2 regions of the Streptomyces sp. NPDC091279 genome follow, and region 2 is predicted to be linked to the other one. Evidence: riboswitches for the same ligand, from Rfam matches in the RefSeq annotation. Region 2 holds a riboswitch; the other holds the start of a gene.
The links. Region 2 has a riboswitch for glycine ahead of gcvT (glycine cleavage system aminomethyltransferase GcvT). Riboswitches for the same ligand answer to the same signal wherever they lie in the genome.

Region 1 (10,193 bases), on a different contig from region 2:
GCGCTCGCGGCCGGTCTGCTCTCCCCCATCGCGACGATCGTGCTGGTCGTCGTCACCCTGGCGGGCGCGCTGCCGGTGTACCGGCGGGTGGCCGAGGAGAGCCCGCACGGCGAGGGCTCGATCGCGATGCTGGAGCGGCTGCTGTCGTTCTGGAAGGGCAAGCTGTTCGTCCTGACCCTGCTGGGCTTCGCCGCCACCGACTTCCTCATCACGATCACCCTGTCGGCCGCCGACGCCTCCACCCACCTGATCGAGAACCCGCATCTGACCAGCGCCCTGCACGACAAGCAGATGCTGATCACCCTGATCCTGGTGGCCCTGCTCGGCGCGGTCTTCCTCAAGGGCTTCCTGGAGGCCATCGGCGTCGCGACCGCCCTGGTCGGCCTCTACCTCACGCTGAACGTCGTCGTCGTGGCCGTCGGCCTCTGGCACGTCGTCACCGCCGAACATGTGATCACCGACTGGTCCAGCGCCCTCACCACCGAGCACGGCAACGCCTTCGCGATGATCGGCGTCGCCCTGATCGTCTTCCCCAAGCTCGCCCTCGGCCTGTCCGGCTTCGAGACCGGCGTCGCCGTGATGCCGCACGTCAAGGGCGACCCGGGCGAGACCGAGGAACGGCCCACCGGCCGCATCCGGGACACCAAGAAGCTGCTCACCACGGCCGCCCTGATCATGAGCGTGTTCCTGATCGCCACCAGCTTCATCACCACGCTGCTCATCCCGGAGAAGGAGTTCAAGTCCGGCGGCGACGCCAACGGCCGCGCGCTCGCCTACCTCGCCCACGAGTACCTGGGCGGCGTCTTCGGCACGATCTACGACATCTCCACCATCGCCATCCTCTGGTTCGCCGGCGCCTCCGCGATGGCCGGACTGCTCAACCTGATGCCGCGCTACCTCCCCCGCTACGGCATGGCCCCGCACTGGGCACGCGCGGTCCGCCCGATGGTCATCGTCTTCACCCTCGTCGCCTTCCTGGTCACCTGGATCTTCAACGCCGACGTCGACGCCCAGGGCGGCGCCTACGCCACCGGCGTCCTGGTGCTGATCAGCTCCGCCGCGATCGCCGTCACCATCGCCGCCCGCAAGGCGGGCCAACGCCGTTGGAGCATCGGCTTCGCGGTGATCGCCGCGGTCTTCCTCTACACGACGGTCGTGAACGTCATCGAGCGCCCCGACGGCGTGAAGATCGGCGCCTGCTTCATCGCCGGCATCATCCTGGTCTCGCTGCTCTCCCGGCTGGCCCGCGCCTTCGAACTCCGCGTGAACGGCGTGACGCTCGACCCCATGGCGGAACGTTTCATCAGAGACATGGCCAGCCGGAAGATCCGGTTCATCGCCAACGAGCCCGACCAGCGCGACCCGGCCGAGTACCGGGAGAAGCTGGAGCAGATCCGCAACGACAACGACATCCCCGGCGAGGACTTCGTGTTCGTCGAGGTGACGGTGGCCGACCCCTCCGAGTTCGAGTCCGTCGTCACGGTGCGCGGCGAGGTCCTGCACGACCGGTACCGGGTGCTGACCCTGGAGTCGTCCTCCATCGCCAACGCCCTGGCCGCCCTGCTGCTGCACGTCCGCGACTCCACGGGCTGCATTCCGCACATGTACTTCGAGTGGACCGAGGGCAATCCGTTCGCCAACTTCCTGCGCTTCCTCCTCTTCGGCCAGGGCGAGGTCGCCCCGGTCACCCGCGAGGTGCTGCGCGAGGCGGAACGGGACCGCAAACGCCGCCCCCGCGTCCACACCGGCTGACGGTCCCCCGCCGAGCCCGGGCCGCCGCTCCCGCCTATCGTGAGCGGCATGCAGTCCTACACCATCGGCCAGGCAGCGCGGCTGCTCGGCGTGAGCCCCGACACCGCCCGCCGCTGGGCCGACGCGGGCCGCGTGCCGACCCACCGCGAGGAGAGCGGCCGCCGCCTCATCGAGGGCCGGGACCTGGCGGCGTTCTCCGTCGAACTCGCCCGGGCCAACGCCGCCGAGGACGAGCCGACGTCGTACACCTCGGTCCGCAACGCCTTCCCCGGCATCGTCACCGCCATCAAGCTCGGCGATGTCGCCGCCCAGGTGGAGATCCAGGCCGGCCCGCACCGGCTGGTCTCCCTGCTCACCCGCGAGGCCGTGGAGGAACTCGGCCTGGAGGTCGGCGTGGAGGCGACGGCCCGGGTGAAGTCGACGAATGTCCATATCGACCGTGTCTGACCGATCACCGGACCGGCTCCGTAGGAACGCACATGCCAACGCCCCGCCGTATCACGCCCGCTCATGCGATGTGACAGGAGACGTACGCCTCGCATCTGCGTCAGTATGATCGGCGGACAGGGGCGGCCCCACCGGCTTCTCCCCACCGAGACACCAGGGAGTGGACCCGTGATGACCCGTTCCGCGCGCCGGACCCGCCGTTCGTTGCAGGTGGCCGGCGCAGGAGTCGCCGCGCTGCTCACCCTGAGCGCCTGTTCCTCCTCCGACTCCGGCACGACGGCGGACGCCACCCCGTCCGCTTCCTCTTCCTCATCCGCCTCCTCGAAGCTCTCCGGCGACATCACCGTCTTCGCGGCGGCCTCCCTCCAGGGCAGCTTCCAGACGCTGGCCGACCAGTTCGAGAAGGAACACCCGGGCACCAAGGTCCACTTCAGCTTCGGCGGCAGCGACACCCTCGCCGCGAACATCACCGGCGGTGCCCCCGCCGACGTCTTCGCCGCCGCCAGCACCAAGACGATGGCGATCGTGACGGACAAGGGCGACGCGGCCGGCACGCCCACCACGTTCGTCCGCAACCAGCTGGAGATCGCCACCCTGCCGGGCAACCCCGACAAGATCACCTCCCTCAAGGACCTGACCAGGTCGGGCCTCAAGGTCGTGCTGTGCGACAAGACGGTGCCGTGCGGCGCCGCCGCCCAGAAGGCCCTGACCGCCAGCAAGTTGAAGCTGACCCCGGTCTCCTACGAGCAGGACGTGAAGTCCGCGCTCAACAAGGTGGTCCTGAAGGAGGCGGACGCGGCCGTCGTCTACAAGACGGACGTGAAGGCCGCCGGCGACAAGGTCGAGGGCGTGGAGTTCCCGGAGTCCGCCAGCGCCATCAACGACTATCCGATCGCCCTCCTGAAGGACGCCCCGAACGCCCCCGTGGCCAAGGCGTTCATCGCCCTGGTCGAGTCCGCCGACGGCCAGAAGGTCCTGAACGCGGCCGGGTTCCTCAAGCCGTGACCCCACCGGCCCAGTCCGCCGCCCGGACCGCCCCCCGCCGGGACGGTCCGCGGCGCGGCCGGAACCGGCCCCTCCGCATCCACCGGGGCGTGCCGCTCCCCCTGCTGCTGCCGGCCGTGCTGGGCCTGGCGTTCCTGCTGCTGCCGCTGCTCGCGCTGCTGGTCCGCGCCCCCTGGAGCACCCTGCCCGACCAGCTGACCAGCACCCAGGTGTGGCAGGCGCTGCGCCTGTCCCTGCTGTGCGCCACCTCCGCGACGGCGGTGAGTCTCGTCGTCGGCGTCCCGCTGGCCTGGGTCCTGGCCCGCACCGAGTTCCCCGGCCGGGGTCTGGTCCGCGCCCTGGTGACGCTGCCGCTGGTGCTGCCGCCGGTCGTCGGCGGTGTCGCCCTGCTGCTCGCCCTCGGCCGCAACGGCATCATCGGCCAGTGGCTCGACTCCTGGTTCGGCATCACCCTGCCGTTCACCACGGCGGGCGTCGTGATCGCCGAGGCGTTCGTGGCGATGCCGTTCCTGGTCATCAGCGTCGAGGGCACCCTGCGCGCCGCCGACCCCCGCTACGAGGAGGCGGCCACCACCCTGGGCGCCTCCCGCTTCACCGCGTTCCGCCGGGTCACCCTGCCGCTGATCGCGCCGGGCGTCGCGGCGGGCGCCGTCCTCGCCTGGGCGCGGGCGCTGGGCGAGTTCGGGGCGACGATCACCTTCGCGGGCAACTTCCCCGGCCGCACCCAGACCATGCCGCTCTCGGTGTACCTCGCCATGCAGAGCGACCCGGAGGCGGCGATCGCGCTCAGTCTGGTGCTCCTCGCCGTGTCGATCGCGGTGCTCGCGGGGTTGCGGGACCGCTGGATGACGGCTTCATGACCCACACCCCGGAGCCGGGCGACGCGGTCGGCCTCGACGCCCATCTCGTCGTCGCGCGCGGCGACTTCCGCCTCGACCTCACGCTGACCGCCGCCCCCGGCGACGTCGTCGCCCTGCTCGGTCCCAACGGCGCGGGCAAGACCACCGCACTGCGCGCCCTCGCCGGGCTCGTCCCCCTCTCCGGGGGCCATCTGCGGCTGGACGGCGCGGTGTTGGACCGGACACCGCCCGAACGACGGCCGGTCGGCGTGGTCTTCCAGGACTATCTGCTGTTCCCGCATCTCAGTGCCCTCGACAACGTGGCGTTCGGCCCGCGCTGCCACGGCGCCTCCAAGGCCGCGGCCCGCGCCCGCGCCGCCGGGTGGCTGAAGCGTCTGGGCCTCGCCGAACACGCCGATGCGAAACCGCGTCGGCTCTCCGGCGGCCAGGCCCAACGCGTCGCCGTGGCAAGGGCGTTGGCGACCGGCCCGCGGCTGCTGCTGCTCGACGAGCCGCTCGCCGCCCTCGACGCCCGCACCAGGCTGGAGGTCCGCGCCCAACTCCGGCGCCACCTGGCCGAGTTCGAGGCGGTCGCCGTTCTCGTCACGCACGATCCGCTGGACGCGATGGTGCTGGCCGACCGGTTGGTCGTCATCGAGCGGGGCGAGATCGTCCAGGAGGGCGCCCCGGCCGACATCGCGCGCCGCCCCCGCACCGACTACATCGCCCAGCTGGTCGGCCTCAACCTCTACCGGGGCCGCGCCGAGGGGCAGACGGTCCGGCTCGACACGGGTCAGTCCGTCGCCGTCACCGAACTCCTGTCGGGGGACGCCTTCGTGGCGTTCCCGCCGAACGCCGTCACCCTGCACCGGGACCGCCCGACCGGCGTGAGCGCCCGCAACCTCTGGCGCTGCGAGGTCGCGGGTCTGGAGAGCCACGGCGACCAGATCCGCGCCCAGCTCACCGGCGAACTCCCGCTGCTGGCCGACCTCACGACGGTCGCCGCGGCCGAACTCGACCTCCGCCCGGGCGCCCCGGTCTGGGCCACCCTCAAGGCGTCCCAGACCCATGCCTACCCGGCATAGCGAAAAGGGGCCCCGCCGAAAGACGGAGCCCCCTCACTCACGCTCAGTCCTCGTACGCGTCCAGCGGCGGGCACGAGCAGACGAGGTTGCGGTCACCGAAGGCCTGGTCGATCCGGCGCACCGGCGGCCAGTACTTGTCGGCGGCCGACACCCCGGCCGGGAAGACGGCCTCCTCGCGCGTGTACGCGTGCTCCCACTCACCGCCGAGCGCGGCCGCGGTGTGCGGGGCGTGGCACAGCGGGTTGTCATCGGCCGGCCAGTCGCCCGCGCCGACCTTCTCGATCTCGCCGCGAATCGCGATCATCGCCTCGCAGAAACGATCCAGCTCGATCAGGTCCTCGGACTCGGTCGGCTCGATCATCAGCGTGCCGGCCACCGGGAACGACATCGTCGGCGCGTGGAAGCCGTAGTCGATCAGCCGCTTGGCGACATCGTCGACGCTCACGCCGGTCGCCTTGGTCAGCGGGCGCAGATCGATGATGCACTCGTGCGCGACCAGCCCGCCGGGGCCGGTGTACAGCACCGGGTAGTGCGGCTCCAGGCGCTTGGCGATGTAGTTGGCGGACAGCACGGCGACCTGCGTGGCCCGCTTCAGCCCCGCGCCGCCCATGAGCCGTACGTACGACCAGGAGATCGGCAGGATGCCCGCGGAACCCCACGGCGCCGCCGAGATCGGGCCGACCCCGGTCTCGGGTCCGGCGGCGGGCTGCAACGGGTGGTTGGGCAGATACGGCGCGAGATGCGCGCGCACCCCGACCGGTCCGACGCCGGGCCCGCCGCCGCCGTGCGGGATGCAGAACGTCTTGTGCAGGTTCAGGTGCGAGACGTCGCCGCCGAAGTGCCCCGGCTTGGCGAGCCCGACCAGCGCGTTCAGGTTGGCGCCGTCGACGTACACCTGGCCGCCCGCCTCATGCACCTGGGCGCAGATGTCGGCGACGTGCTCCTCGAACACGCCGTGCGTCGACGGGTAGGTGATCATCAGCACGGCCAGCTCGTCCCGGTGCTGCTCGATCCGGGCCCGCAGATCCTCGACGTCGATCTCGCCGTCCCCCGCGGTCTTCACGACGACGACCTTCATGCCGGCCATCACGGCGCTGGCGGCGTTCGTGCCGTGCGCGGACGACGGGATCAGACACACCGTCCGCCGCTCGTCCCCGTTGGCCCGGTGATACCCCCGCACGGCGAGCAGCCCGGCCAACTCCCCCTGCGACCCGGCGTTCGGCTGGAGGGACACCTTGTCGTACCCGGTGACCTCGGCGAGCCGCTCCTCCAGCTCCCGGATGAGGGTGAGGTACCCCTGCGCCTGCTCGGCCGGCGCGAAGGGGTGCAGCTGCCCGAACTCCGGCCAGGTCACCGGCTCCATCTCGGTCGTCGCGTTGAGCTTCATGGTGCAGGAACCGAGCGGGATCATGCCCCGGTCCAGCGCGTAGTCCCGGTCGGCGAGCCGCCGCAGGTAGCGCAGCATCGCCGTCTCGGAACGGTACTGGTGGAAGACGGGGTGCCCGAGGATCTCGTCATCACGCAACAGCCCCGCCGGAACGGCGTCCAGGGCGACGGCGTCCAGCGCCTCGACGTCCCCCTCGACCCCGAACGCGTTCCACACGGCGCCGAGACGGGACCGGGTGGTGGTCTCGTCGCAGGCGAGGGAGACGTGGTCGGCGTCGACGAGCCGGAGGTTGACGCCGTTCTCCCGCGCGGCGGCGACGACCCCGGCGGCCCGGCCGGGCACCCGCGCGGTCAGGGTGTCGAAGAACGCGCCGTGCACGATCTCGACCCCGCCGGCCCGCAGCCCCTCGGCGAGGATCGCGGCGTAGCGGTGGGTGCGGCGGGCGATGCCCCGAAGGCCCTCGGGCCCGTGGTGGACGGCGTACAGGCCGGCCATGACGGCGAGCAGCACCTGCGCGGTGCAGATGTTGCTGGTCGCCTTCTCGCGCCGGATGTGCTGCTCACGCGTCTGGAGGGCGAGCCGGTAGGCGCGGTTCCCGTCGACGTCCACGGACACGCCCACCAGCCGCCCGGGCAGGCTGCGGGCGAACTTCTCGTGGACGGCCATGTACCCGGCGTGCGGCCCGCCGAAGCCCATCGGCACCCCGAACCGCTGCGTGGTGCCGACGGCGATGTCCGCGCCCAGCTCCCCGGGCGACTTCAGCAGCGTCAGCGCGAGCAGGTCGGCGGCGACGGTGACGAGGGCGCCGCGCTCGTGCGCCTCGTCGATCAGCGGCTTCAGGTCCCGCACGGCACCGGAGGCGCCGGGGTACTGCACGAGGACGCCGTTGATCTCCCGGCCGGCGAGGTCGGCGGGAATCCCGGCCCCGAGGTCGGCGACGACGATCTCCACGCCGGTCGGCTCGGCCCGCGTCTCGATCACGGCGATCGTCTGCGGCAGGGTGTCCGCGTCGATCAGGAACAGGCCCTTCTTGTTCCTGCCCATACGCCGGGACAGCGCCACGGCCTCGGCGGCGGCGGTGCCCTCGTCGAGCAGCGAGGCGCCGGAGGTGGGCAGCCCGGTGAGGTCGGCGACCATGGTCTGGAAGTTGAGCAGCGCCTCAAGACGCCCCTGCGAGATCTCCGGCTGGTACGGCGTGTAGGCGGTGTACCAGGCCGGGTTCTCCATGACGTTGCGCAGCACGACCGGCGAGGTGAAGGTGCCGTAGTAGCCGAGCCCGATCATCGAGTCGAGCACCTTGTTCCGGTCCGCGAGCGACCGCAGCTCCGCGAGCACCTCGGCCTCGGTACGGGCGCCCGGCAGATCCAGCGCGTCGGCGTTCTTGATCACGTCCGGCACCGCGGCAGCGGTCAGCTCGTCCAGCGAGCCATAGCCGACCTGCGCGAGCATCTTGGCCCGTGCCTCATGGTCGGGCCCGATATGACGCTGCTCGAACGGAATGCCCTGTTCGAGTGCGGCGAGTGGGGTGCGGTGGGGAGTCATGGGCGGAGGCCTCCTGGTCTGAGCGACCTTCGAGGGGCACCCCGGCGCGGGTACCCCGACGGCCTCCCCCTCTGTCATCTCGACCTGAGAGCTTCACCGGCCACGCCCGAGGGCTGCCGGCTTTCACCGTCGGTGAGAGTGGGAGCCGTCGACACCCGCTCTGCTTTCCAGAGTGACCTCGTCCGTGCGGTACGTGAGCCTGAGAGATTCCGGGGAGGATTTGCTCCTTCGGCGCCTCCGGTGATGTCCGGAGGACTCTCCCGCGCGGGGTCAGCAGCCGCTGCCAGCCTACCAGCGCGTCTTCAGCACCGATTTTCGACTGGACGCACCGCCTAATGTGCTCTTTTGTAGTGCTTACGGATGAGTTGCGACCAAGAGGAGGGCCCGTGCAGACCGATATCGATCCGCGCAACCTGATCGGCCGCAAGGCGTTCGACTGCAACGGCACCAAGATCGGCACCGTCGACGAGATCTACCTCGACGACGCGACCGGCGTGCCGGAGTGGGCGGCCATAAGGACCGGCCTGTTCTCCCGGGACGCCTTCGTGCCCCTGGAGCCCAGCGAGCTGGTCGAGGGCACCCTGCACATCCCGTTCGACCGGTCCCTGATCAAGGACGCCCCCGACTTCGGCGTCGGCCGCCACCTCTCCCCCGAACAGGAACTCCAGCTCTACCACCACTACGGCCTCGACGTCGCCGCCCCGTCGCCCTCCCCCTTCCCCGACCGTGACTTCGGAAAGCTGGCCGGCTCGGAAGACCCCTGAGCGCCGGCCTCCTCCCCGGCCTCCTCGGCTTCCTCCCCGGCCTCCCCGGCCTCCCCAGCCTCCCCGGCCTCCGGCGACACGAGCACGAGCGGCAGCGGCTCGGCCGGCTCCAGCTCCGTGTCGTCGGTCCGGAACGTCCGCACCCGCCCCGCCACCGTGTCCTGCGGCGTCTCGAACCGCACGGTGACCCGCCCGAGCCCGCTCCCCTGGACCCACCCGTGCCCGAACCGGGCATGCCGCACATCATGGCCCGCGGCCCACCCACGCTCCCGGGGTACCGCCTCCACCGCCACCGGCTCCGGGGGCGTCTCCTCCAGCACGAGCGCCGCCCGCTCCCCCGCGGCCTGCGCGAACAGGTCCTCCTGCGTGTAGTCGGCCAGCCCGGTGACCCCGACCCCGAGCAGCCGGACACCGCCCGTGGTGTCCACCGAGTCCAGCAGCCGGGCCGCCGCCTCCCGCACCACCTCCGGATCGTCGGTGGGCCCGCGCAGCGTCTCCGAGCGGGTCAGTGTCGAGAAGTCGTACCGGCGCACCTTCAGCACGATCGTCCGCCCCGAGAACCCGGCCCCGCGCAGCCGCCCCACACACCGGTCGGCCAGCCGCCGCACCTCGCCCGCGACCCGGACCCGGTCATGGATGTCGACGTCGTAGGTGTCCTCCACCGACACCGACTTGGCCTCGCGCTCGGCGTTGACCGGCCGGTCGTCCAGCGCCAGCGCCATCGCGTACAGCCCGTGCCCGTGTGCCTTGCCCAGCAGCCGCACCAGCTCGTCCTCACCGGCCTCGGCCAGCTCGTCGACCGTGGTGATCCCGGCCCGCCGCAGATGATCGCCGGTGGCCGGCCCGACGCCCGGCAGCGTCCGCACCGGCATCGGCCCGAGCAGCGCCCGCTCGGTCCCCGGCTCGATCAGGACCAGGCCGTCGGGCTTGGCGTCCTCGGAGGCGATCTTCGCGAGCATCTTGGACGCGGCGAGCCCGACGGACCCGGTGAGCCCCGTGACGGCCCGTATGTCGGCCCGCAGCCGCTCCCCCACCCGCAGCGCCGAGTCCCGGTCCCAGGCGGCCCCCGCGGCCTCCAGGTCCACGAACGCCTCGTCCAGGCTCAGCGGCTCCACCAGTGGCGACAGCGCGTGCAGGAGCCCCATCACCTGCTCGCTGACCGCCCGGTAGAGCCCGAAGCGCGGCATCAGGTACGCGGCGTTCGGCGCGAGCCGCCGCGCCTGCCCCATCGGCATCGCCGACCTGACCCCGAAGACCCGCGCCTCGTAGGAGGCGGTGGCGACCACACCCCGGGGCCCGAGCCCGCCCACCACGACGGCTTTTCCCCGCAGGCTCGGCTTGGACGCCTGCTCCGCCGAGGCGTAGAAGGCAT
Region 2 (10,193 bases):
ACAGCTCGGTGACGGCGGCGGGCGGCAGCGGGATGCCGAGGGTGCCGTCGGGGTTGAGGGCGAGGCCGAGCTGCGGGGGCAGGCCGCGGGCGAACTCGACGGCCGGGGCGATCGTGAACGACATGTGCGCGCCGACGACCGCGCGGAACTGTTCCTCGGAGCTGAAGACCGGCACATAGGCCTGGCCGTCGATCTCCAGGGTGGGCAGGTCGAGCGGGCCGCTGTGCGGGCCGCCGCCGTTGGGCAGCGGAATCCACAGGAAGCTGCGGGCGAGGACCTCGACGATCCGGGCGCCGGCCGTGGGGACGCCGAGGGAGGCGGAGAGCACCTCCTCCAGCTCGTTGCCCGGCCAGCCGCCGTGCGGCTGGGGGTGCGTCTGTATCGGAAAGTCCGCGGGAAGTTCCGCCGGGAAGTCCATCACTGCTGACCGCCTGTTGAATACCACTGCTGAGGTGGGCAAGGCTAACCCGCGCCACGCGCCCCGGTCTTGGCCCGTGCGGCCGGATTCGGCCCCGGCCCCGACCTGGCCCGGCCCTGGCCCGGCCGATCGGCTTCGCGGCCGGATTCAGTCCCGGCCCAGGAAGCCGATGCCGCGCAGTACGTCCGCCGCGTCCCGGTCGAGCAGGACCGCCGAGCCGACGCCCTCGGGCAGGTCGCCCCGCTCCACCGAGCGGATCAGGCGGGCGGCGGCGCCCCGGTGGCGCAGGAACGCGTACCGCGAGACGCCCCGGCCGCGCTCGCGCTGCCCGGACAGCGCGGTGTCCGGCGTGACGTCGAGCAGCAGCAGGTGCAGGGTGCCGCCACGGCGCCGGGCGGTGCGGGCCAGCCAGCCGCGCACCCAGGCCTGGGTGCCGCAGTCGTGCACGACGACGCCCTCGCCGCGGCGCAGCGCCCGGCCGAGTCCGGCGTAGTGGGCGAGCCTGACCAGCGGGCGGTAGACGGCGTAGGGCAGATAGCGGCCCAGGCGGGTGTCCCAACGGTCGCGGGTGTCCTGGGAGTCGACGCGGGTGCCTCGTACCGCCCGGCGCATCAGGGTGGACTTGCCGCTGCCGGGCAGCCCGGTGACGACGACCAGGTCGCGGGGGCCGAAGAGCAGGGCGTGCGGGCTGTGTCCCGAGCGGTCGCGCAGGTCGCGGACCACGCGCGGGCGGCGGGGGCGGGCCTCAAGGGCCGGGGCCGCCGGCTGGTTCGGCAGCGCGACGGCCGAGGTCGTGGCGTACGCCGTGGTCCTGTTCACCGTGATCGTCCTCCCCTGGGCCGGGTGTGGGGTCCCGTCCCTCTGCGGTGTCTCTCCCCTCCGAGTGTAAAGAGAAGGTAATGTGCGGCGCCTCGCGTTTTCGTCCCCGTCCTGCCACAGCCCTGTGACAGAGGGGGGCGCCGGTCGACAGCGGGGAGCGCCGGAGGGGGTCGCCAGAGGGGGCCTGCCGTATTCGGACCGCTCGTGCGATGATGTGCCCGCCAACTGCATACCGGCCGCTTGAATCCGCGCGGGAGAGTCCCCGGCAGCGCTTCACCGAAGCGCGTCGTCCGGGGCGCCGAAGGAGCAAGTCCCTCCCTTGAATCTCTCAGGCCCCGTTACCGCGCGGGCGAGGCACATCTGAAAAGCGGGCCGCTTCCGTCAGTGGCTCCACCCAAGGTGCAAGTCGTGAACCACGCACGCGTGACGCGTTTTCCTTGAACGCGTGGTGCGCGTGTTCACGATGAACCTCTCAGGTTCCGATGACAGATGGGGAGGAACGACCTCGCCCGTCATGCCTTGGGAGAAACGCGTCCGATGAGTAGTTCCGAGCAGCTCCGCCCTACCGCCCTGGATGCCGTGCACCGTGCCCTCGGTGCGACGATGACCGACTTCGCCGGCTGGGACATGCCCCTGCGCTACGGCTCCGAGCGCGACGAGCACGTGGCCGTGCGCACCCGCGCCGGGCTCTTCGACCTCTCCCACATGGGCGAGATCACGGTGACCGGCCCCGAGGCCGCCGCCCTGCTGAACTTCGCCCTGGTCGGCAACCTCGCCTCCGCCGGGGTCGGCCGGGCCCGCTACACCATGATCTGCCGCACCGACGGCGGCATCCTGGACGACCTGATCGTGTACCGGCTCGCCGAGGCCGAGTTCCTGGTCGTGGCCAACGCCTCCAACGCGCAGACCGTGCTGGACGCGCTGCGGGAACGTTCCGCCGGGTTCGACGCCGAGGTGCGTGACGACCGGGACGCCTACGCGCTGATCGCCGTCCAGGGCCCCGAGTCCCCCGGCATCCTCAAGGCGCTGACCGACGCCGACCTCGACGGCCTCGCCTACTACACCGGGCTGCCCGGCACCGTCGCCGGGGTCCCCGCGCTGATCGCCCGCACCGGCTACACCGGCGAGGACGGCTTCGAGCTGTTCGTCGAGCCCGGCCACGCCGTCGCCCTGTGGCAGGCGCTCACCGAGGCGGGCGCGGGCGCCGGCCTGGTCCCGTGCGGTCTGTCCTGCCGGGACACGCTGCGCCTGGAGGCGGGCATGCCGCTGTACGGGCACGAGCTGTCGACGGCGCTGACGCCCTTCGACGCCGGGCTCGGCCGGGTGGTGAAGTTCGAGAAGGAGGGCGACTTCGTGGGCCGCGCCGCGCTGCGCGAGGCCGCCGACCGGGCCGCCTCGACCCCGCCGCGCGTGCTGGTCGGCCTGGTCGCCGAGGGCCGCCGGGTGCCGCGCGCCGGGTACCAGGTCGTCTCCGGCGGCGAGGTGATCGGCGAGGTCACCTCCGGCACCCCGTCGCCGACGCTGGGCAGGCCGATCGCCATGGCGTACGTCGACGCGGCGCACGCGGCGCCGGGCACGCCCGGGGTCGGTGTGGACATCCGGGGCAGCCACGAGCCGTACGAGGTCGTGGCGCTGCCGTTCTACCGGCGCCAGAAGTAGCCCCGCGCCCCGGTAGGGCGGGCCCGTCGCCGCCCGCCGCCGGAGCTTCGCGCGTCCGCCCTGGTCACAGGGTTCCCTCAGCCCCCTCCCGGGTCACCACCACTCCCCCGCGTACAGGAGAATTCAGGACATGAGCAACCCCCAGCAGCTGCGCTACAGCAAGGAGCACGAGTGGCTGTCGGCCGCCGAGGACGGCGTCTCGACGGTCGGCATCACCGAGTACGCGGCCAACGCGCTCGGTGACGTCGTCTACGCCGACCTCCCCGCCGTCGGCACGACGGTGACCGCCGGTGAGACCTGCGGCGAGCTGGAGTCGACCAAGTCGGTCAGCGAGCTGTACTCCCCGGTCACCGGTGAGGTCACCGAGATCAACGAGGATGTGCAGGCCGACCCCTCGCTGGTCAACTCCCAGCCCTTCGAGGGCGGTTGGCTGTTCAAGGTCCGGATCTCCGAGGAGCCGGGCGACCTGCTCTCCGCCGACGCGTACGCCGCCATCACCACCAGCGCCTGAAAGAGGAGGCCTGCCCCATGTCCGTTCTGAACACGCCCCTGCACGAGCTCGACCCCGATGTGGCCGCCGCCGTCGACGCCGAGCTGCACCGCCAGCAGTCCACCCTGGAGATGATCGCCTCCGAGAACTTCGCGCCGGTCGCGGTGATGGAGGCGCAGGGTTCGGTCCTCACCAACAAGTACGCGGAGGGCTACCCGGGCCGCCGCTACTACGGCGGCTGCGAGCACGTCGACGTCGTCGAGGACATCGCCATCGACCGGGTCAAGGCGCTCTTCGGCGCCGAGCACGCCAACGTGCAGCCCCACTCGGGCGCCCAGGCCAACGCGGCGGCGATGTTCGCGCTGCTGAAGCCGGGCGACACGATCATGGGCCTGAACCTCGCGCACGGCGGGCACCTGACCCACGGCATGAAGATCAACTTCTCCGGCAAGCTCTACCACGTCGTCGCCTACCACGTCGGTGACGACGGCCTCGTCGACATGGCCGAGGTGGAGCGGCTCGCCAAGGAGTCCCGGCCGAAGCTGATCGTGGCCGGCTGGTCGGCGTACCCGCGCCAGCTGGACTTCGCGGAGTTCCGGCGGATCGCGGACGAGGTCGGCGCCTATCTGATGGTCGACATGGCGCACTTCGCCGGTCTGGTCGCGGCGGGCCTGCACCCGAACCCGGTGCCGCACGCCCACGTCGTCACCACGACCACCCACAAGACGCTGGGCGGCCCGCGCGGCGGCGTCATCCTGTCCACCGCCGAGCTGGCGAAGAAGATCAACTCCGCGGTCTTCCCGGGTCAGCAGGGCGGCCCGCTGGAGCATGTGATCGCCGCGAAGGCCGTGTCGTTCAAGGTCGCCGCCTCTGAGGACTTCAAGGAGCGCCAGCGCCGGACTCTGGACGGCGCCCGCATCCTGGCCGAGCGGCTGGTCCAGGACGACGCGAAGGCGGTCGGCGTCGACGTGCTGTCCGGGGGCACCGATGTGCACCTGGTCCTCGTCGACCTGCGCAATTCGGAGCTGGACGGGCAGCAGGCCGAGGACCGTCTCCACGAGGTCGGCATCACCGTCAACCGCAACGCCGTCCCGAACGACCCGCGGCCCCCGATGGTGACGTCCGGTCTGCGCATCGGCACGCCCGCGCTGGCCACCCGCGGCTTCACGGCCGAGGACTTCACCGAGGTCGCCGACGTGATCGCTCAGGCGCTGAAGCCGACGTACGACGCGGCGGCGCTGCGGGCTCGGGTGACGGCCCTGACGGAGAAGCACCCGCTGTACCCGAGCCTGTGACCCCGGGGGTCCTGTGACCCCGTAGGTCCGGGTGGCCCCTTCGGCCCGAGGTGATCCCTTGTGGCACGGGGCGCCCGGGACCGGTCGCTTTCGGCGGGCACCGCGCACACTGGAATGAACCGTGCGCGCGGTGCCCGCCCCCTTGCCCCCGTGCGTCAGCCTGTGCACCACCCCTTGCACCACCTGATCCTGTTCTGCTGAGGAGTACCCGTGGCCATCTCGGTCTTCGACCTGTTCTCGATCGGTATCGGCCCGTCCAGCTCCCACACGGTCGGTCCGATGCGCGCGGCCCGCCTGTTCGCGCGCCGGCTGCGCAACGAGGGTCTGCTGGACGGCGTCGCGGCCGTGCGCTGCGAGCTGTACGGCTCGCTCGGCGCGACCGGCCACGGGCACGGCACACCCAAGGCGGTGCTGCTCGGCCTGGAGGGCGCGTCGCCGCGCACGGTGGACGTGGAGAAGGCGGACGACCGCGTCGCGGCGATCAGGGAATCGTCCCGCCTGCGCCTCCTGGACGCCCACGAGATCCCGTTCTCCTTCGACGAGGACATGGTCCTGCACCGCCGGAAAACGCTCCCGTACCACGCGAACGGCATGACGATCTGGGCGTTCGACGCGTCCGGGGCGGAGCTGCTGTCGAAGACGTACTACTCGGTGGGCGGCGGTTTCGTCGTCGACGAGGACGCGGTGGGCGCCGATCGGATCAAGCTGGACGACACCGTCCTGAAGTACCCGTTCCGCACCGGGGACGAACTGCTGCGCCGGGCGCAGGAGACGGGGCTCTCGATCTCCGCGCTGATGCTGGAGAACGAGCGTGCCTGGCGCACCGAGGACGAGATCCGCGCGGGCCTGCTGGACATCTGGGGCGTGATGCGGGCGTGCGTGAGCCGGGGCATGTCCCGTGAGGGCATCCTGCCGGGCGGGCTGCGGGTGCGTCGCCGGGCCGCCGTCTCCGCACGTCAACTGCGGGCGGAGGGCGACCCGTTGGCGCACTCGATGGAGTGGATCACGCTGTACGCGATGGCCGTGAACGAGGAGAACGCGGCCGGCGGCCGGGTGGTCACGGCGCCGACGAACGGGGCGGCCGGCATCATCCCGGCGGTCCTGCACTACTACATCAACTTCGTGCCCGGCGCGGACGAGGAGGGCGTCGTGCGCTTCCTCCTGGCGGCGGGCGCGATCGGCATGCTCTTCAAGGAGAACGCGTCCATATCCGGCGCCGAGGTCGGCTGCCAGGGCGAGGTCGGCTCGGCCTGCTCGATGGCGGCGGGCGCGTTGGCGGAGGTCCTGGGCGGCAGCCCCGAGCAGGTCGAGAACGCGGCCGAGATCGGCATGGAGCACAACCTCGGCCTCACCTGCGACCCGGTCGGCGGGCTGGTCCAGATCCCCTGCATCGAACGCAACGGCATGGCCGCGGTGAAGGCGGTCACCGCGGCCCGGATGGCCATGCGGGGCGACGGCACCCACAAGGTCTCCCTCGACAAGGTCATCAAGACGATGAAGGAGACGGGCGCGGACATGTCCGTCAAGTACAAGGAGACGGCCCGGGGCGGGCTCGCGGTGAACATCATCGAGTGCTAGGGAGGTTGACGGGCCACGTACGGGCAGACGGCTCCGGGTCGTCGAGGTCGTGCGGGGCTGCCGGGTTCTCGGCGGTCCAGTCGGTGTCGCGCAGGCGGTTGAAGTGGATGGCGCCGTCCTTGGGGTTGCCGTACAGCAGGTGGAGGGTGCCGTCGTGCACGGCGAGCGCCGGGGAGGGGGTGGGGGGTGGTCCAACTGCGGCCGTCCGCGCTGGTGGTGACCATGATCCGCTGGGCGGCGTCGGCGTAGGCGAGGTGGAGGGCGTCGCGGAAGACGGCCAGGGCCGTGGCCTCGTCGGCGTCGGCAGCCCGAACGAGGTGACGAACGCGCCCCGGGGCAACTCGGGCAGAACGGCGCGGAGTTGGGCCAGGTAGCCGACCGGTCCCGTGACCTCGGGAACGACGTTCACGCCGAAGGGCCGAACAGTACCGGCGACCACCTCACGGACCAGCCGGGCGGCCCGCGCGGGCGGTTCCTTGTACAGGGCGAGGGTGCCGCCCGCTCCCGCCCGGGACACTGCGGCGCCCATCCTGGCCTGGAGCAACGGGAGTTGGAGGCCCAGCTCGGCCGCCAGCCGGGTCGTCACGCGCGCTCCCCGGCGGTGCCGTCGGTGTGCAGGTACTCGTTCTTGACCGGGGCGAGCAGTTGCATGACGGTGCGGGCGCCGCCCGGCTCGAAGAACGGGTCGGTCGCGGGCCGCCGGTCCAGGGTGAGGCCGAGGGCCGTACCGAAGGCGGCGATCCGCTCCTGGTGCCGGTCGAGGTGGTCCCGGACGGCCTCGGCGGACCCGACGCACACGATCTCCCGCAGGGTGAACCCCCAGAGCCGGCGCAGCTCGTCGTGCCGGTCCTCGTTGCGGAAGCACTGCGCGACGGTGGTGAGCAGGACGGGGGCGTCGGCGCTGGTCCCGGTCAGGCGCAGGAAGCAGCCGTAGCAGGCGGCGGAGGGCAACAGGTGGGTCCGGAGGGGAGCCGGAGCCCGGAGGGGAGCCGGGGGGGCGGGGCCGCGATCGCGGATCGGGGGCAAGTCCCGTTCACCCAGCGCGGGTCGGCCCGCGTGACGTCACGGCTCGGCAGCGAACTCCTCTACCCGCAGGGCACGTTGATGGAAGGGCAGACCCCCGCCCGCACCCGATGCCACCCCCAACCGGGCGGACCACGACATCACTTCGGTGGACTCAGGAGGCTCGCGTCAGTGCCAGGACCACGTTGTGGCCGCCGAAGCCGAAGGAGTGGGTGACGGCGGTGCGGACGTTCTGGGGGCGGGGGTGGCCGGTGACGCAGTCGAGGTCGAACTCCGGTGCCGGGACACGGAGGTTGGCGATGGGGGGCACGGTGCAGTGCTGGAGGGTGAGCACGGTCAGGGCAGCTTCGACGGCGCCCGCCGCGCCGAGGCTGTGCCCGAGGACACCCTTGGCAGCGGTGACGCTGGGCCGGTGCGGCAACGCGCGGGCGATCATCGCGGCCTCACCGGCGTCGTTGAGCCGGGTGGAGGTGCCGTGGGCGTTGACGTGGTCGATGTCGTGCGGGGCGAGCCCGGCCATGGTCAGGGCGGTGCGCAGGGCCTTCTCGGCGCTGTGGGCGTCGGGGTGCGGCGCGGTGGGGTGGTGGGCGTCGGTGGTGGAGCCGCTGCCGACGAGCAGCGCACGCGGCTCACCGCCCCGGGCGACGGCGTCCTCGTACCGTTCCAGAACGAGGATGCCCGCGCCCTCGCTCATCACGAACCCGTCCCGGTCGGCGGCGAACGGCCGGGACGCCCCGGTGATGTCCCCGGTCCGCTGCGACAGGGCGCCCGCGCGCCAGAAACCGCTGGTCGTCAGCCGGGAGCTGGCGGCTTCCGTGCCACCGGCCACGGCGATGTCGCACAGGCCCGCGCGCAGCAGGGTGTGGGCCGTGGCGATGGCGGTGGCACCGGCGGCGCAGGCGGTGGCCGTGGCGAGCCCGGGGCCGTGCGCCTTGAGGTCGATGGCGACCTCGCCCGCCGCCATGTTCGGGATGATCAGCGGGATGGTGAGCGCGGAGATCAGATCGGGGCCGTGCTCGCTCAACCGCCGTTCCTGCGCGGCCCGTTCGGCCTCGCCGCCGAACCCGCAGCCGACGACGACGGCGACCCGGTCACCGTTCCAGGCGGTGGGGTCGAGACCGGCGTCACGAACGGCCTCGCGGGCGGCGACGACGGCGAGTTTCGCGTTGCGGGACATCCGCCAGGAGGCGCGGCCGACGCGGTCGTCGAGGGCCTCCGCGGAGAGCGGCACCCGGCAGGAGAAGTCGACGGGCAGACCGGCCAGCGCCGGGTCCGGGCTCGCCGCACTGCCCTGACCTGCGTGAACGACCTTCCAGGTGGCGTCGGTGTCCGTCCCGGCCGGGGTGATCAGGCCGAGTCCGGTGATGGCGACGGGCTCGGTCATGAGGGCATCGCCCCTCCCGGCCCGGCCGCCCGCAGCGCGTCGAGGTGGTCCACGACGGCGGTGAGGGTGGTGGCGGGATCGGCGTACTCCCGGTCGATCTTCACCCCGAACCGCTCATGCAGAACCAGCACCAATTCGGCCAACGCCAGTGAATCCAAACCGAGTTGGTCAAGGGTGGCATCCGGGTGGATCTCGTCGTGCGGGACCCGCAGCGAGGTCGTCAGGACGGAACGGACGGTGTCGTAGGTGTGCGGCACGGTGACTCCCCATGATCGGTGCGGGCGAATACGGCGGTCCGGGTCAACTCCGCGAGGGCGGCGTCGAATCCGATCGGTGGCGTGAATCCCAGGTCGCGCCGGGCCGCGGTGAGGTCGAAGTGGTGCGGCTCCAGCATTTCCGCGACGAGGAAACGGCTCAGGCTGTGGGTGCGCGTGCTGCCGACGTTTCTCAGGGCCACGTCGGCGACGGCGGCGCCCGCTCTGGCCAGCCGGGCCGGAACGGCGCACCAGCGGGCCCGGATACCGGCGGCGGCCAGGAAGCCGTGGGCGATCTCGCGCAGGGGGCGTGGCTCGCCCTGGCCGATGAAGTAGGCGCGGCCGCCGAGGAGTTCGGGCCGTTGCCGGAGTCGGTCGAGGGCGAGCAGGTGGGCGTGGGCGGCGGTGCGGACGTGGGTGGTGTCGATGAGGTTGCCGCCGTCGCCGGGCATGAACAGGCGCCCGGCGTGCACGGCGCGGGCCAGGGCGGGCGCGAAGTGCGGGTCACCCGGCCCCCAGATGATGTGCGGCCGCAGCGCGAGGGTGGCCAACTCGGGCCCGTCGGCATCGAGTACGAGCGCCTCGGCAACGGCCTTGCTGCGGGGGTAGGCGGCGAGGTGACGGCGCGGATGGGGGAGGTACTCGTCGACGCCCTCCAGGCCACCGGGGCGGAAGACGACGCTGGCGGTCGAGGTGTGGACGAGGGTCCGCACGCCGTGGGTGCGGCAGGCCGCGATGATGTGCCGGGTGCCGAGGACGTTGGTGGCCAGGTAGGGCCCCGCCGGGCCGCTGACACCGGCCAGCGCGGCGTTGTGCAGTACGGCATCGCAGCCCGCGACGGCGACACCGACCGCGTCCAAGTCGGCCAGGTCGCCCCGGTGTTGCCGCACTCCGAGCCGTTCAAGGGCGGCACTGGGACGGCGACTGAGAGAGGAGGTGACGATGCCGCGCGCGACCAACTGACGGCAGATCTCCTGCCCCAGAAAGCCGCTTCCACCGGTGACCAGAACTTTCAACGAGCGCTCCCACAGGGTTGTTCGGCGGCCCAGGTCGCCAACTGGAGTTGACGGGCGGCGGAGTTGTGCCGGGGGCGGGTCGGGACGCCGGGGTGGATCAGCAAGGCGGTGAGTCGAGGGCCGTCCGGGCGCTCGCGCAAGGCAACACAGGCGGTGGCGCGGAAGACGGACGGCGTCAACTCGCCGCACGGCAGCGGGCGTTGGAATCCCGCCGGATCGACGGCGGGCAGCGTGGTGTCGGGGGCGCGGCTCGCGGG

Region 1: it holds a riboswitch for glycine, as region 2 does, so the genes downstream of both, gcvP (aminomethyl-transferring glycine dehydrogenase) here and gcvT (glycine cleavage system aminomethyltransferase GcvT) in region 2, are expected to answer to the same signal.

The regions. Positions count from the first base shown of each region.
Region 1 covers NZ_JBIVVA010000020.1:8,880-19,072, reverse strand. The annotation lists gene ACIQOU_RS34735 (APC family permease) at 1-1,752, shown strand, start outside; gene ACIQOU_RS34730 (molybdopterin-binding protein) at 1,801-2,199, shown strand; gene modA (molybdate ABC transporter substrate-binding protein) at 2,371-3,204, shown strand; gene modB (molybdate ABC transporter permease subunit) at 3,201-4,064, shown strand; gene ACIQOU_RS34715 (ABC transporter ATP-binding protein) at 4,061-5,128, shown strand; gene gcvP (aminomethyl-transferring glycine dehydrogenase) at 5,172-8,057, opposite strand; glycine riboswitch at 8,235-8,330, opposite strand; gene ACIQOU_RS34705 (PRC-barrel domain-containing protein) at 8,444-8,821, shown strand; gene ACIQOU_RS34700 (DNA polymerase IV) at 8,737-10,193, opposite strand, start outside.
Region 2 covers NZ_JBIVVA010000005.1:267,204-277,396, forward strand. The annotation lists gene ACIQOU_RS14615 (enhanced serine sensitivity protein SseB) at 1-418, opposite strand, end outside; gene ACIQOU_RS14620 (AAA family ATPase) at 566-1,243, opposite strand; glycine riboswitch at 1,479-1,591, shown strand; gene gcvT (glycine cleavage system aminomethyltransferase GcvT) at 1,775-2,896, shown strand; gene gcvH (glycine cleavage system protein GcvH) at 3,027-3,407, shown strand; gene glyA (serine hydroxymethyltransferase) at 3,425-4,681, shown strand; gene ACIQOU_RS14640 (L-serine ammonia-lyase) at 4,892-6,259, shown strand; gene ACIQOU_RS14645 (hypothetical protein) at 6,246-6,845, opposite strand; gene ACIQOU_RS14650 (hypothetical protein) at 6,842-7,210, opposite strand; gene ACIQOU_RS14655 (beta-ketoacyl-[acyl-carrier-protein] synthase family protein) at 7,437-8,666, opposite strand; gene ACIQOU_RS14660 (acyl carrier protein) at 8,663-8,923, opposite strand; gene ACIQOU_RS14665 (NAD-dependent epimerase/dehydratase family protein) at 8,887-9,936, opposite strand; gene ACIQOU_RS14670 (hypothetical protein) at 9,933-10,193, opposite strand, start outside.